Regions from separate parts of the Streptomyces sp. NPDC029836 genome, predicted to be linked through region 2. Evidence: riboswitches for the same ligand, from Rfam matches in the RefSeq annotation. Region 2 holds a riboswitch; the other holds the start of a gene.
What was found. Region 2 has a riboswitch for cyclic di-AMP ahead of ACZ4XJ_RS32770 (transglycosylase family protein). Riboswitches for the same ligand answer to the same signal wherever they lie in the genome.
Positions count from the first base shown of each region.

Region 1 (7,435 bases), on a different contig from region 2:
CCATCAGGGTCGGGACCTATCTTCTCGAACAGAAGCTCCGCAAGCGGGAGAAGTTCCCGCTGATCGTGGAACTGGAACCGCTCTACGCCTGCAACCTGGCCTGCGAGGGATGCGGAAAGATCCAGCACCCGGCCGGGGTCCTCAAGCAGCGCATGCCGGTGGCCCAGGCCGTCGGCGCCGTGCTGGAGTCCGGTGCGCCGATGGTGTCCATCGCGGGCGGTGAGCCCCTGATGCACCCGCAGATCGACGAGATCGTCCGGCAGCTGGTGGCGAAGCGGAAGTACGTCTTCCTCTGCACCAACGCGATGCTGCTCCGCAAGAAGATCGAAAAATTCACCCCGTCCCCCTATTTCGCCTTCGCCGTCCACATCGACGGGTTGCGCGAACGCCACGACGAATCGGTGGCCAAGGAAGGCGTCTTCGACGAGGCCGTCGCGGCCATCAAGGAGGCGAAGCGGCGCGGTTTCCGGGTGACGACGAACTCCACCTTCTTCAACACCGACACCCCGCAGACCATCATCGAGGTGCTCAACTACCTCAATGACGACCTCCGCGTCGACGAAATGATGATCTCGCCCGCCTACGCCTACGAAAAGGCCCCCGACCAGGAACACTTCCTGGGCGTCGAACAGACCCGCGAACTCTTCAAGAAGGCCTTCGCGGGCGGGAACCGGCGGCGCTGGCGGCTCAACCACTCCCCGCTCTTCCTCGACTTCCTGGAAGGCAAGGCGGATTTCCCCTGCACCGCCTGGGCCATTCCCAATTACTCCCTCTTCGGCTGGCAGCGCCCCTGCTACCTGATGAGCGACGGCTACGTACCCACGTACCGCGAACTCATCGAGGACACCGACTGGAACAAGTACGGCCGCGGCAAGGACCCGCGCTGCGCCAACTGCATGGCGCACTGCGGATACGAACCCACCGCCGTCCTCGCCACCATGGGCTCCCTCAAGGAATCCCTGCGAGCGGCCCGGGAGACCATCGGCAGCAACCGGGCCGGCTCGGCATGACCGCCGGCCAGGAGGGCGGCAAAGGCTTCGACCTCGCCGCCCTGCTCGCCGAGCGCGGGGACGAGCGCTACGAGCTCCACTCCCGCCACCTCAACCACCAGCTGCCCCGCATGCTCCACACCATCGGCTTCGACAAGGTCTACGTACGCGCCGAGGGCGCCCACTTCTGGGACGCCGAGGGCAACGACCACCTCGACATGCTCGCCGGCTTCGGGGTGATGGCCCTGGGCCGACACCACCCCGTCGTCCGCAAGGCGCTGCACGACGTCCTGGACGCCCAGCTCGCCGACCTGACCCGCTTCGACTGCCAGCCGCTGCCGGGACTGCTCGCCGAGAAGCTGCTCTCGTACAGCCCCCACCTGGACCGGGTCTTCTTCGGCAACAGCGGCACCGAGGCGGTCGAGACGGCCCTGAAGTTCGCCCGCTACGCCACCGGCCGGCCCAGGATCCTCTACTGCGACCACGCCTTTCACGGACTCACCACCGGCTCGCTGTCGGTCAACGGTGAAGCCGGCTTCCGGGACGGCTTCGCGCCGCTGCTCCCCGACACCCGGATCGCCCTCGGTGACCTGGACGCCCTGGAACGCGAACTGCGCCGGGGCGACGTCGCCGCCCTGATCGTGGAGCCGATCCAGGGCAAGGGGGTGCTCGCCGCGCCCCCCGGATTCCTGCGCGCGGCCCAGGAGCTCCTGCACCGGCACAAGGCCCTGTTGATCGCCGACGAGGTGCAGACCGGCCTCGGACGCACCGGCGATTTCTACGCGTACCAGCACGAACCCGGCGTCGAGCCGGACCTGGTGTGCGTGGCCAAGGCCCTGTCGGGCGGCTACGTGCCGGTCGGCGCGACCCTGGGCAAGGACTGGATCTTCCAGCGCGTGTACTCGTCCATGGACCGGGTGCTGGTCCACTCGGCGAGCTTCGGTTCCAACGCGCAGGCGATGGCCGCCGGCCTGGCGGTGCTGAGCGTCATGGAGGACGAGGAGGTCACGGCCAACGCCCGCGCCGTGGGCGACCTGCTGCGCGGCCGACTCGCCGCGCTCGTGGACGAGTACGAGCTGCTGCACGAGGTGCGGGGGCGCGGGCTGATGATCGGCATCGAGTTCGGCCGGCCGTCCTCGCTGGGCCTGCGCAGCCGCTGGGCGATGCTCCAGGCCGCCCGCAAGGGGCTGTTCGCCCAGATGGTCGTGGTGCCGCTGCTGCGCAAGCACCGGATCCTCACCCAGGTGTCCGGGGACCACCTGGAGGTCATCAAGCTGATCCCGCCGCTGATCGTGGACGAACACGACGTGGACCGGTTCGTCGGCGCCTTCCGGGAGGTCATGGACGAAGCGCACAGCGGTGGCTCGTTGATGTGGGACTTCGGCCGGACGCTGGTGAAGCAGGCCGTCGGCAACCGCTGACGGCCTGCCGGCCGGGGGAGGCCCGGCTCCTACGGTTCCAGCAGTCTCTCCCGTAGCCGGACCAGGGTCTCGGGCGCGAGCCCGAGGCCTTCGGCGAGGTAGCGGTCCACCCCGCCCCACTCCTCGTCGATCGTCTCGTACGCCGCCCGCAGGTACTCGGCGCGCGCGTCGAAGAGCGGGGCCAGCAGCTCCGACACCTCGGCCGGGCGGGACTCGACCGCGTCCGCGCCGCGCCGCATCCGGTAGCGGCGGTGCGGGGCGTTCGACTCCAGGTAGTCCGCCGCGATCACGTCCCGTTCGACGCCGAGCGCGAGCAGCGTGACGGCGATCGACAGACCGGCCCGGTCCTTGCCCGCCGCGCAGTGCATCAGTGCCGGCACGCTGTCCTCGGCCAGCGCGTGCACGACCCGGCTGTGTTCGGCGGTCCGGGTGCGGATCATCGTGCGGTACGAGGTGGTCATGCGCTCGGCCGCCCGGCCCTCCCCGAGGAGGGTGCGCAGCTGGGCCAGGTCGCCCTCGCGGACCATCGTCCAGAACTCCTTCCCGGCGGCCGGGTCGGACAGCGGGATGTTCACGTAGCGCACGCCCGGCAGTTCCACGTCCGGCCCTTCCACGGCGTGGTCGGCGCGGTTGCGGAAGTCGAACACCGTGTGCAGACCGAGCGAGGAGAGGAACTGTGTTCCTGTTTCGGTGGCATGCGCCAGATGTCCGCTTCGGAAGAGTCGTCCCGACCTGACCCGTCGTCCGTCGGCGGTCGGCAGACCGCCCACGTCACGGAAATTGCGCACTCCCGTCAGCTCCGGTTCGGGTTCGGGGATCGCCGGAAGGGGTGGCGGTATCTGCTGGGTCACGAGTGGTCCTCCGCATCGTCCTGAGGTGTCCGAATTACGCCGGTTGGGAGCAACTTGCCACGGGGAGAGGCGAGATCGCGCCAGGCTCCGTGAGCCAGATCATACGGTGACCGTGTGTGCCCGATCGCGAAATCCGAATTCCCACGCCAGGGCGGTTGTTGATGGTGCGGAATGGACACAGGGTGACCGGAATTCCCTCACACCCTCATACCTGTGATTGCGTCAGGGAATGTGCGGCTTGTTGCCCGTGGACCCGCTCGATTACCTTCACGACCGATCCGGGTGGACAGCCTAATCCTGCCGCCGCCCGGGAACCGCACCCGACTATCGACGCGCGCGGCAGGAGCGGGGGAACCAGGTAGGCCGCCGGACCGGAACGTTCTCCGGGCCGGCTCGGGGTGAAGCCGTACGCGTCCTCGACGTGCGCGGCCGGACATCTCCAGTCCGAACCCGACAGCTCACCTCGCAGGCGACGGAGAGGAATTCGCCATGCCCGGTAAGGGTAAGCACCGCCGCCCGAAGTCCCGTTCCATATCCCGCGGTCTCACCGCGGCCGGCACCGGCGGCGCCGCGCTCGCGCTGCCGCTGATCGGTGCCACCGGCGCCCACGCAGCCCCCGCGGCCGCCCCGGCCACCGCACCCGCGCAGGCCCCGCAGGCCCCGGCGGCCCTCCAGGCGGCCGCCACGGTGACGCCCACCGCGACGCCGACCGCCGCTGCCGCCGCGGTCTACACCGTCGTCGCCGGCGACCACCTCTCGAAGATCGCCGCCGAGCGCCGGCTCACCGGCGGCTGGGAGCAGCTCTACGCCGACAACCGCGACGCCGTCGGCAGCGACCCCTCGCTGATCCACCCGGGCCTCAAGCTCACCCTCGGCGCTCCGGGTTCGACCGGGGCCGCCCCCGCACCCGCCGCTCCGGCCCCGACCAAGAAGCAGTCGCCGCCCTCCGCCTCGACCCCGGACTCCGCCTCCGAGTCGGGCTCCGGCAACCGCTCCGAGCGCTCCTCCAGCCGCCCTGAGGCGTCCGGTGAGCGCTCCTCCGCCCCGAAGGCGGCGCCCAAGAAGGCCGCGCCCGCGCAGAAGCCCGCCGGGTCGGGTCAGGCGGCGCCCTCCACCCCGTCGGCCTCCGGCGGATTCGTGGCCCCGGTCGCGGGCGGCGTCTCCACCGCGTACCGCATGGGCGGCAGCATGTGGTCCTCCGGTTACCACACCGGCGTGGACTTCATGGCCGGCACCGGCACCACCGTCAAGGCCGTCGGCGCGGGCACCGTCGTCTCCGCCGGCTGGGGCGGCTCGTACGGCAACGAGGTCGTCATCAAGCACGCGGACGGCAAGTACTCCCAGTACGCGCACCTCTCCTCGCTGTCCGTCTCGGCCGGCCAGAGCGTCACCGGCGGCCAGCGCGTCGGCCTGTCCGGCGCCACCGGCAACGTGACCGGTCCGCACCTCCACTTCGAGATCCGCACGGGCCCGTCCTACGGCTCGGACATCGACCCGCTGGGCTACCTCCGCTCCAAGGGCGTCAGCCTCTGACGGCACCGTCCGTCGGACACACGCGCGCGTGAGGCCGGGACCCGAGGGGGGTCCCGGCCTCACGTGTACTTATTCCTTATCCCCCGCGTGGTACAGATCACGGTCCGTCAACCCCTCATTACGTTGGCGTAGGTTGGTTGCGACGGTGAAGGATGTCGTTTCGTGGCAGCGACGACGACGACACTCAAGACCATCGGCTCGTACGCGGCGATCGGGGACAGCTTCACCGAAGGCGTGGGAGACCCGGGACCCGGGGGTTCCCATCTCGGCTGGGCGGACCGCCTCGCCGTGCTCCTCGCCGATCAGCGCGAAGAACACGACTTCCGGTACGCGAACCTGGCCGTGCGGGGGAAGCTCCTCGACCAGATCGTGGCCGACCAGGTCCCGAGGGCCCGCGCCCTCGCACCGGACCTGGTGACCTTCTGCGCGGGCGGGAACGACATCATCCGTCCCGGCAGCGACCCGGACGACGTGGCGGAGCGGTTCGAGGCGGCCGTCGCCGACCTCACCGAAGCCGTCGGCCTCGTCATGATCACCACCGGCTTCGACACGCGGGGCGTGCCAGTCCTGAGGCACCTGAGGGGCAAGGTCGCCACGTACAGCGCGCACGTCCGCTCCATCGCCGACCGCTACGACTGCCCGGTGCTCGACCTGTGGTCGCTGCGCTCGGTGCAGGACCGGCGGGCCTGGGACGGAGACCGACTGCACCTTTCGCCCGAGGGTCACACCCGCGTCGCGCTGCGCGCCGCACAGGTGCTGGGCTACGGGATCCCGACCGACCCCGACCAGCCGTGGCCGCCGACGCCGCCGCGCGGCTCGGTGGACGTGACCCGCGACAACATCCAGTGGGCGCGCGAACACCTCGTGCCGTGGATCGGGCGCCGGCTGCGGGGCGAGTCCTCCGGCGACCACGTCGCGGCGAAGCGCCCCGACCTGCTGCCCCTGTAGGACGCGCGGGGAACCGGACGCGCCTCGATTCCGCCCGGCGGGTTCCCGCCGGGCGGAATCCTCACGGGCCGGTACGCGTTGGGACGGTCGTGCATGTACTACCGTGCCACCTCGAACCGCACCCTCTTGAGGAGGCGCCTTGACCGGCTCCCTTCCCCTGCGTCCCAGGCTGCGCGCCCTGCGCGCCGAAGCCTTCGGGGCGGACTCCTCCGGCGCCCGGCTGGAGCGGATCCGACGCTCGCCGAACTTCGCCGACGGCGCCTTCCAGAACCCGGTGAAGGGCAGGACCAGGCCCTCCGGGTCGATGGCCGAGTTCGCCCGGGTCTACTTCCACAAGGAACAACGGATCCGGCGCAGCCCCGCCGCGCCGATCCCGGTCTACCCGACCACCCTGGCCGAACTGGCGAAGGCCCCGGTCAGCGGCCTGCGGGTGACCTGGATGGGCCATTCCAGCGTGCTCGTGGAGATCGACGGCCGCCGAGTCCTCTTCGACCCCGTGTGGGGACAGCGCTGCTCTCCCTACTCCTTCGCCGGGCCCAAGCGCCTGCACCCGGTCCCGGTGCCGCTGGCCTCCCTGGGCGAGGTCGACGTCGTGGTGATCTCCCACGACCACTACGACCACCTCGACCTGCCCACGATCAAGGCGCTGGCCGGCACGAACACCGTCTTCGCCGTCCCGCTGGGCGTCGGCGCGCACCTGGAACGCTGGGGCGTACCGGCCGGCCGGCTGCGGGAGCTCGACTGGAACGAGGCCACCGAGGTCGCCGGGCTGACCCTCACCGCCACCCCGGCACAGCACTTCTGCGGGCGCGGCCTGCGCAACCAGCAGACCACCCTGTGGGCCTCCTGGGTCGTCGCCGGCGAGGAGCACCGGGTGTTTCACAGCGGTGATACGGGATATTTCCCGGGCTTCAAGGACATCGGCGCCGCGCACGGACCCTTCGACGCCACGATGATCCAGATCGGCGCCTACTCGGAGTACTGGCCGAAGGACCACGAGGACCGCACCCCGGACCCCGGCCCGTGGCCCGACATCCACATGACCCCGGACGAGGGCATCCGAGCCCAGCTCGACCTCCAGGGCGGCGCCGCGCACGGTGTGCTCCTGCCCATCCACTGGGGCACGTTCAACCTCGCCCCGCACCCGTGGTCCGACCCGGCCGAGCGCACCATGATCGCCGCCCGCAACGTGGGGCAGGCCGTGGCCGTGCCCAAGCCGGGCGAGCCCTTCGAGCCCGCCGGCAAGGTCCCCGTCGACCCGTGGTGGCGGCCCATCGCGGCCCCCGGATTCGCGTGGGAGCGCTGGGTGAACTACCGCGAAGAGCAGGTCGGGCCCGGCGAGCGCGGGACGGTCGAACCCGACGCGGGGCTCGACCTGGTCGGGGAGGCCTGACCGGGCTGCTCGGGCTGCTCGGGCAGCCGGCGGTCCCGGGGCTCGGCTACGTGCGGGGGTTCGGGACGGCGTGCCGGTCCCCCCGCGGCCGGCGCGTCCCTGGTGAACACCTGCTCGGCGCGCCAGTCGCGTCGGGTCGCCAGGATCCGGCTCTGCCGTCCGGCGCGCGACAGCACTTTCACCACGTCCGCCGCGTCGATCCGGGAATCACCGAGGACTGCGGCGGGAGTGCTGAGGGGGACGGTGGGTAGGCGCCCCACGGGCGGCCCCGACGGGCGCGCCCCGCATCCGTCCCCGACG
Region 1 covers NZ_JBVHZI010000001.1:1,057,217-1,064,651, reverse strand. Annotated here, with positions in the region: gene hpnH (adenosyl-hopene transferase HpnH) at 1-1,010, shown strand, start outside; gene ACZ4XJ_RS04915 (aspartate aminotransferase family protein) at 1,007-2,410, shown strand; gene ACZ4XJ_RS04910 (tyrosine-protein phosphatase) at 2,440-3,261, opposite strand; cyclic di-AMP (ydaO/yuaA leader) riboswitch at 3,580-3,746, shown strand; gene ACZ4XJ_RS04905 (M23 family metallopeptidase) at 3,751-4,794, shown strand; gene ACZ4XJ_RS04900 (SGNH/GDSL hydrolase family protein) at 4,957-5,742, shown strand; gene ACZ4XJ_RS04895 (MBL fold metallo-hydrolase) at 5,882-7,135, shown strand.
Region 1: it holds a riboswitch for cyclic di-AMP, as region 2 does, so the genes downstream of both, ACZ4XJ_RS04905 (M23 family metallopeptidase) here and ACZ4XJ_RS32770 (transglycosylase family protein) in region 2, are expected to answer to the same signal.

Region 2 (7,435 bases):
CCGCGATGCGCATCCTCGCCGCACTGACACCGCAGCATGTGAGTCCGCATCCACCGCGACATGCGGGTCCGGACACGACGGCGGTGCTCCGGTCGGTCGACCGGAGCACCGTCTTTCAGCGGTCGGTCAGGTCAGACCCGTCGCTTGTCGGCCTCGGCCTCTTCCGCGGTCCTGATCGCGATGCCGTCGAGGATGTCGTGTTCCGAGACGACGACCTCGCGGGCCCCGGTGCGCTCCATGATCGCGAGGAGGACCAGGGCGCCGGCGCCGATGACGTCCACCCGGCCGGCGTGCATGACGGGGATCGCCGCGCGCTGCGCGTGGGTGGAGGTCAGCATGCGCTCGGTGATCTCGCGGACCCGCTCGTAGGGGATCCGGGAGTGGTGGATCGCCGCGGAGTCGTACGCGTCCAGGCCGAGGGCGATGGCGGCGACCGTGGTCACCGAGCCGGCCAGGCCGACCAGGGTGCGGGCCTCGGCCAGCGGGACGGTCTCGGCCGCGAGGTCCAGCGCCGCCTCGATGTCGGCCCGTACGGCGGCGATCTGCGCGGCCGTGGGCGGGTCGGTGATCCGGCCGTCCACCACGAGGTGACGTTCGGTCATCCGGACGCAGCCGACGTCCACCGAGCGGGCCGCGCGCACGTGTTCCCCACCGACGACGAACTCGGTGGAGCCGCCGCCGATGTCCACCACCAGGAAGGGCGGCTCCAACGGCCCGGCGCCGGTGAGGTCCTTGGTGGCGCCGGTGAAGGAGAACTCCGCCTCCTGGTCCCCGGAGATCACCTCGGGCTCGACGCCCAGGATGTCGAGGACGCCGCGGACGAACTCGTCCCGGTTCTCGGCGTCCCGGGAGGCCGAGGTGGCCACGAAACGGACCCGCTCGGCGCCGAGGTCCTTGATCACCGCGGCGTACTCGCGGCAGGCCGCGAAGGTGCGCTCCAGCGCGTCCGGGGCGAGCCGGCCGGTGCGGTCCACGCCCTGGCCGAGGCGGACGATGGTCATCCGCCGGTCCAGCTCGGTCATCGCACCGGTCGCCGGGTCGCAGTCCGCGACGAGCAGGCGGATGGAGTTGGTGCCGCAGTCGATGCCCGCGACCCGGGTCACGGGGAACCCTCGGCCTTCTCGTCGGCCTCCTCGGTCTTCTCGCCGCACGGGGTGACGCAGGCGCCCTTGGCCCACCACTCGGGCAGCATCGCCAGCGCCTCGTCGCCGAACGGGTTCACGCCCGGGCCCGCGGCCAGCGAGTGACCGACGAGCACGTGCAGGCACTTGACCCGGTCGGGCATGCCGCCGGCGCTCGGGAAGCCCTGGAGCACGTCGATGGCGTCGCGGCGCCGGATGTAGTCCTCGTGCGCGGCCCGGTAGGCGGCCGCGAGTTCCGGGTCCTCGGCGAGCCGGGCCTGCATCTCCTTCATCACGCCGTTGGCCTCCAGCGTGCCGATCGCGGAGGCCGCGCGCGGGCACGTCAAGTAGTACAGCGTGGGGAAGGGGGTGCCGTCGGGGAGCCGGGGCGCGGTCTCGACGACGTCCGGCTGCCCGCAGGGGCAGCGGTGCGCGATGGCGCGCAGTCCGCGCGGGGGGCGGCCGAGCTGCTGCTCGAACGCCTCGATGTCCGCGTCGGTCGGCTCGGTCCGGTCGGTCTGGGGCGGGGGCGTCTGCATGCCTGGAGGAAGTCTCTTCGGTCTCGTGGGTGGTGGGTGCGGGGCGGGCGGGTACGCGCTCAGTCGCCGGGGCGGTCGGCCTTGTCGACCCCGTCCCAGACGTTGGAGTACCAGGGCCGGTCGGAACCGGCCTGCCCACCGCGGCGGTGCTCCGGGGCCTCGGCCCCGGGGTCCTTCATGATGTAGCCGGTCTCGCCCGGGCGCAGGAAGTGCAGGTGCTTGCGCGCCTGCTGCTCCGCGTAGGCCGGGTCCTGCCAGCGGGCCTTCTCGTCGCGGAGCTGTTCGAGGCGCTTGTACGCGTCGACCGCGTTCCGTTGCTGGTCCGCGATCTCCGAGCGCTGGGACACGTACTGGCGCATCGGGTACGCGAGGGCGACGACCAGGGTACAGAGGACGAGGACCAGCAACGCGGCCCGGCCGGTGAGCCGGCTGCGGCGGACCTGGCGCCGCGTCTGCGAGCGGTAGACGTGCGCGGCGGTCCGCTCACCGAGCTGCTTGAGCCTGGTCGCCGTCGAGAAGGTGGAGAACCGGTCCCGGTTCCCGGCCATGGTCCCGCCTCCCCTGGATGCGCGCTACGCAATACGTCCCCGCACACGGTACGGGACCGAGTGCGGGGACGTACGGAGGCCGGCGCCGCGAGGCGCTGATTGGCCCTTAGCCCTTGAAGCGCGGGAAGGCGGAGCGGCCCGCGTACACGGCGGCGTCGTCGAGGATCTCCTCGATGCGCAGCAGCTGGTTGTACTTGGCGACGCGGTCCGAGCGGGCCGGGGCGCCGGTCTTGATCTGGCCGCAGTTCACGGCGACGGCGAGGTCGGCGATGGTGACGTCCTCGGTCTCGCCGGAGCGGTGCGACATCATGCACTTGAAGCCGTTGCGCTGGGCCATCTCGACGGCGTCGAGGGTCTCGGTCAGCGAACCGATCTGGTTCACCTTGACGAGCAGGGCGTTCGCGGAGCCCTCCTCGATGCCGCGGGCCAGACGCTCCGGGTTGGTGACGAAGAGGTCGTCGCCGACGATCTGGACCTTGGCGCCCAGCTTGTCGGTGAGGGTCTTCCAGCCGGCCCAGTCGTCCTCGTACAGCGGGTCCTCGATGGAGACCATCGGGTACGCGGAGACGAGCTCCTCGTAGTACTCGGTCATCTCGGCGGCCGAGCGGGACTGGCCCTCGAACTCGTACTTGCCGTCCTTGTAGAACTCGGACGCGGCGACGTCGAGCGCGAGCGCGATGTCCTTGCCCGGGACGTAGCCGGCCTGCTTGATGGCCTCGACGATGAGGTCGAGCGCGGCGCGGTTGGACTCCAGGTTCGGGGCGAAACCGCCCTCGTCACCGAGACCGGTGGAGAGGCCCTTGGTGTGCAGGACCTTCTTGAGGGTGTGGTAGACCTCGGCACCCCAGCGCAGCGCCTCGGAGAAGGACTCCGCGCCGATCGGGGCGATCATGAACTCCTGGATGTCCACGTTGGAGTCGGCGTGCGACCCACCGTTGAGGATGTTCATCATCGGAACGGGCAGCAGGTGCGCGTTCGGGCCGCCGAGGTAGCGGAAGAGCGGGAGGTCCGAGGCCTCGGACGCGGCGTGCGCCACGGCGAGGGACACGCCGAGGATCGCGTTGGCGCCGAGGGAGCCCTTGTTGTCGGTGGCGTCCAGGTCGAACATGGCCTGGTCGATCAGCCGCTGCTCGGTGGCGTCGTAGCCGACGAGCTCCGGGCCGATCTGCTCGATGACGGCGAGGACGGCCTTCTCGACACCCTTGCCGAAGTAACGGTTGGGGTCACCGTCACGCAGCTCGATGGCCTCGAATGCACCGGTGGAGGCGCCGGACGGAACTGCAGCACGGCCGGTGCTGCCATCGTCGAGGCCCACCTCGACCTCGACCGTGGGGTTGCCTCGGGAGTCCAGGATTTCCCGGGCTACGACGACGTCGATGGACGGCACGAGCATCTCCTTCTGGGATGTGACGCTGGGTGTGCGGTGGCGTGTCAGGCCGTGGGATGGCCTTGCCGCCTAGAGCCTAACCGGCTCCGGGCACTGGGCCCGCCGACCGCCCGGGTCCTGGGACGAAATAGGGGCTGAATGCTCCTCTTCCAGGACATAGGGCTCTTGAGAAAGTGGGCTCCGGCCCGCGGAGGGCCGCCCGCGCCGGCTCCGGAACGGGCCGCGGGAGCCGCCCCGGAACGCGCCGCCGGACATGACCGCGAGCATGCCGCCGCCCGGCGCGCGAGGGGATGCGGGCCGGGCGGTGGACATGCTGCGGGACCGCGCGTGATGCGGTGTCATGCGGTGTCATGCGGTGTGGTGCGCCGCCGTGCGGTGTTCAGGCCGCCGTGCGGTGTGGTGCGGTGATTCAGCTGAGCTTCAGCTTCTGACCCGGGAAGATCAGGTCGGCGTCCTTGACGGTGTCGTTGTTCAGCTGGAAGAGCTTCTCCCAGCCACCCTTGACGCCGTTCGCCTGGGCGATGGTGCCCAGGGTGTCGCCGGCCTTGACGACGTAGGAGCCGTTGCCGGTCGCCGGGGCCTCGGTCTTGGGGGCCTGCGGCTTGACGGCCGGGGTCTCGACGCGCTCGGAGCGCGAGACGGGGACCTCGGTGCGCTTCGGCTCGGCCTTCGGCGTCGCCGGCTTGGCGGGCGTGGCCGGCTTCGCGGGCTTCGCCGGGGCGGGCTTGGCCGGCTTCGTCTCGGGCTTCGGCTTGGCGGGCGTGGTGGTCGAGCCGCCGCCGTTGTACGCGGCGTTGGACAGGCCCTTGCCGCAGTGCGGCCAGGCGCCCTTGCCCTGGCCCTTGAGGACCTTCTCGGCGATGGCTATCTGCTGGGACTTGCTGGCCTGGTTGGCCGTGGCGGCGTACGCCTTGCCGCCGTAGCCGGCCCAGGTGGAGGCCGAGAACTGCAGGCCGCCGTAGTAACCGTTGCCGGTGTTGATGGCCCAGTTGCCACCGGACTCGCACTGCGCGACCTTGTCCCACTCGGAGACGGTCGCGGCGCTCGCGGTACCGGCGGCCATCAGCGGGGCCGCGACGGCGACACCGGCGACACCGGCGAGCGTGACGATACGGACGGCCTTGGAGCCGCGACGGTGCTTGCCCTTGCCGGAAAGCAGCATGGAGTTCTCCTCACCGACGCCTTCGAGGTGAGCTGTCGGGTTCGGGCGGATGAGTTGCCCGGTCACGTGTCGAGCACGTGGCTTAACCCCAAGCCGGTACGCGGCCGTCTTCCAACGACCCTTCCCGGCGCCTACCTTGGTTCCCCCGCTCCTGCCTTCGGCGCTTGCGCGACGACTGTTCCCCCCGTCCGCCGGCAGGATTCGGCGATGCGGTCGAAGGAGCCCGCGGTGGCGAGCGACTCAGAAGGTAGACAGGTCTCCCCCTGATGTTCAACGCGCGACATCAGGGAGAAACCGGCCTCCTTGCGTTCCTCAAAAGTACGTTTACGCAGGTGAGGGGCGGGTTTGTGGAAGTTCCGGAACGAGACACGCCAGTTGATCGGAAGAGACGCATGTCTCATTTGCCGATAACGGACATTCAGCTCTTTCCGACTGGGCGAACTGCCCCTATTCCTTGGTTAGATCCAGGTTCTGACCCGGCTTGATGAGGTCCGCGTTCCCGCCGATGACCTGCTCGTTGGCCGCGTAGAGCGTGTTCCAACCACCCTTGAGGCCTTGGGCGTCGGCGATCGCGGTGAGGCTGTCGCCGGCCTTGACCGTGTACGAGGGGGTCGACGCGGCGTCAGACGAGCCGTGCGGCTCGACGGCCGCCGGACCGCGGTGCTTGCCCGCTCCGTCGACCGCTGCGTCGATCGCGCCGGCCGGCACGGCCGAGGGCGTGGCACCCGGGGTGAGCGGGGCCGTGGGCGCCGTCGGGTCCCCCGGAACGGTGGGGGTGCCCGGAACGGTCGGGGTTCCGGGGGCCCTCGGGTCCACCGGCGTGGTGGGCGCCGTGGTCGGCGGGGTCGTGGTGGGCGGCGCGGTCGTCGGCGGGACCGTCGGGTCCGTGGACGGGGCCGGGGAGTCCGGGTCGGGCATGACGGGCAGTCCGCCGGCGGGGCCCTGCGGGTAGTCCGGCAGGCCGGTCGGGCCGGTGGACGGGCCACCCTGCGCCGGCTGCGGGGTCGGGGCCCCGAAGTCGACGGCGGGCTCGGAGCCCGCGACGGGCACCGAACCGTCGGGCCGTACGGGGGCGGGGGCGACCGGCCCGGCGGGCCGGGGGTCACCCGGGTCCACCGCGGCGGCCGGGCCCTGCTGGGTCAGTCCGGCCGAGGCGGCGCACAGCGGCCACGCCTGGGGGCCCTGCGAGGCCAGCACCTTCTCGCCGATGGCTATCTGCTGGGAGCGGCTGGCGAGGTCCGGGCGCTCCGCGTAGGCGAGTCCGCCCGCGTTCCTCCACTGCTCCTGGGTGAACTGGAGCCCGCCGTACTCGCCGCTGCCGTAGTTGGCACTCCAGCTGCCGCCGCTCTCGCAGTCGGCCACCTTGTCCCACGTGGTCGTGTCGGCCGCGCTCGCGTTCGTCGCGGCGAGCAGGGGCAGGGCGAGTGCGGAGCCTGTGACTCCGGCGGTGACGACCAGGGCGGGTACCTGGCGGGGGCGTCTGTGGCGGCCGTTCCCGGAACGCATGAGGCTTTACCTTTCGCATAACGGCGGGGTAACGGCAGAACCTAGCGGCCTTCGAACGATTGTCACAAGTTCGGTCGGCGACTGACGTGTGATCAGACGGCGTCAGGAAACGACTCAGTTGTTTCGAGGTGTGAAGCGAACCGGAAGCGTGCGCAGGCCACGCATGATGAGTCCGCCGCGCCAGCGCAGGTCCGTGGGGGGAACGGCAAGTTCCAGATCCGGCAGACGCGTCAGCAAAGTCGCGAGCGCCGTCTGTCCTTCGAGCCGGGCGAGCGGAGCGCCCAGGCAGTAGTGGATCCCGTGGCCGTACCCGAGGTGTTGGTTGTCACTCCGGGACAGGTCCAGGGTGTCCGGATCGGCGAACCGTTCCGGATCCCGGTCGGCCGCCGCGAGGACCACCAGCACCGGGTCGCCGGTGGCGATCTCCTGCCCGCCGAGGGTCAGCGGGACGGTCGCGAACCGCCAGGTGGCCAGCTCCACCGGGCCGTCGTGGCGCAGGAGTTCCTCGACCCCGGTCTCCAGGAGGGCGCTCTCGCCCGCGGCGAGCGAGGCTTGGAGCCGCTCGCGTTGTTCCGGGTTCATGAAGAGGGAGTGGACGCCGTTGCCGATGAGGTTCACGGTCGTCTCGAAGCCGGCGAACAGCAGGATGAACGCCATCGCCGTGGCCTCGGCCTCGGTGAGGTGGTCACCGTGGTCGCTTGCCCGGATCAGGTCGGAGATGAGGTCATTGCCGAGGTCGTCCCGTTTCCGGTGGATGAGTTCCCCGAGATACGTCCGCATCTGCTTGACCGAGCGGGCGACCCCGCCGCGCGGGCCCCCTCCGTGCCGAATCATCATCCCGGCCCAGTCGCGGAAGTCGTCCTGGTCCTCGCGCGGTACCCCGAGCATCTCGCAGATGGCGTAGATGGGGAGCGGGAAGGCGAACTCGTGGATGAGGTCGGCCTCCCCCTTCGCGGCGAAGGCGTCGATCAGGTGGTCGGTGAGCTCCTGCACGCGCGGGGCGAACTCGGCGACGCGGCGCGGGGTGAACGCCTTCGACACCAGTCGGCGCAGCCGGGTGTGGTCCGGCGGGTCGATGTTCAGCAGGTGCGTCATCAGCTCCGCCTTGCGCTCCCCCGGGATGCCCGTCCGGCCCTTGGCGTGGGCGGGCGCGGCGTGGTGCGCGGGGTTCT
Region 2 covers NZ_JBVHZI010000018.1:20,875-28,309, reverse strand. Annotated here, with positions in the region: gene ACZ4XJ_RS32790 (Ppx/GppA phosphatase family protein) at 132-1,103, opposite strand; gene ACZ4XJ_RS32785 (DUF501 domain-containing protein) at 1,100-1,660, opposite strand; gene ACZ4XJ_RS32780 (FtsB family cell division protein) at 1,720-2,208, opposite strand; gene eno (phosphopyruvate hydratase) at 2,315-3,601, opposite strand; gene ACZ4XJ_RS32770 (transglycosylase family protein) at 4,005-4,757, opposite strand; cyclic di-AMP (ydaO/yuaA leader) riboswitch at 4,760-4,930, opposite strand; gene ACZ4XJ_RS32765 (transglycosylase family protein) at 5,205-6,263, opposite strand; gene ACZ4XJ_RS32760 (cytochrome P450 family protein) at 6,378-7,435, opposite strand, start outside.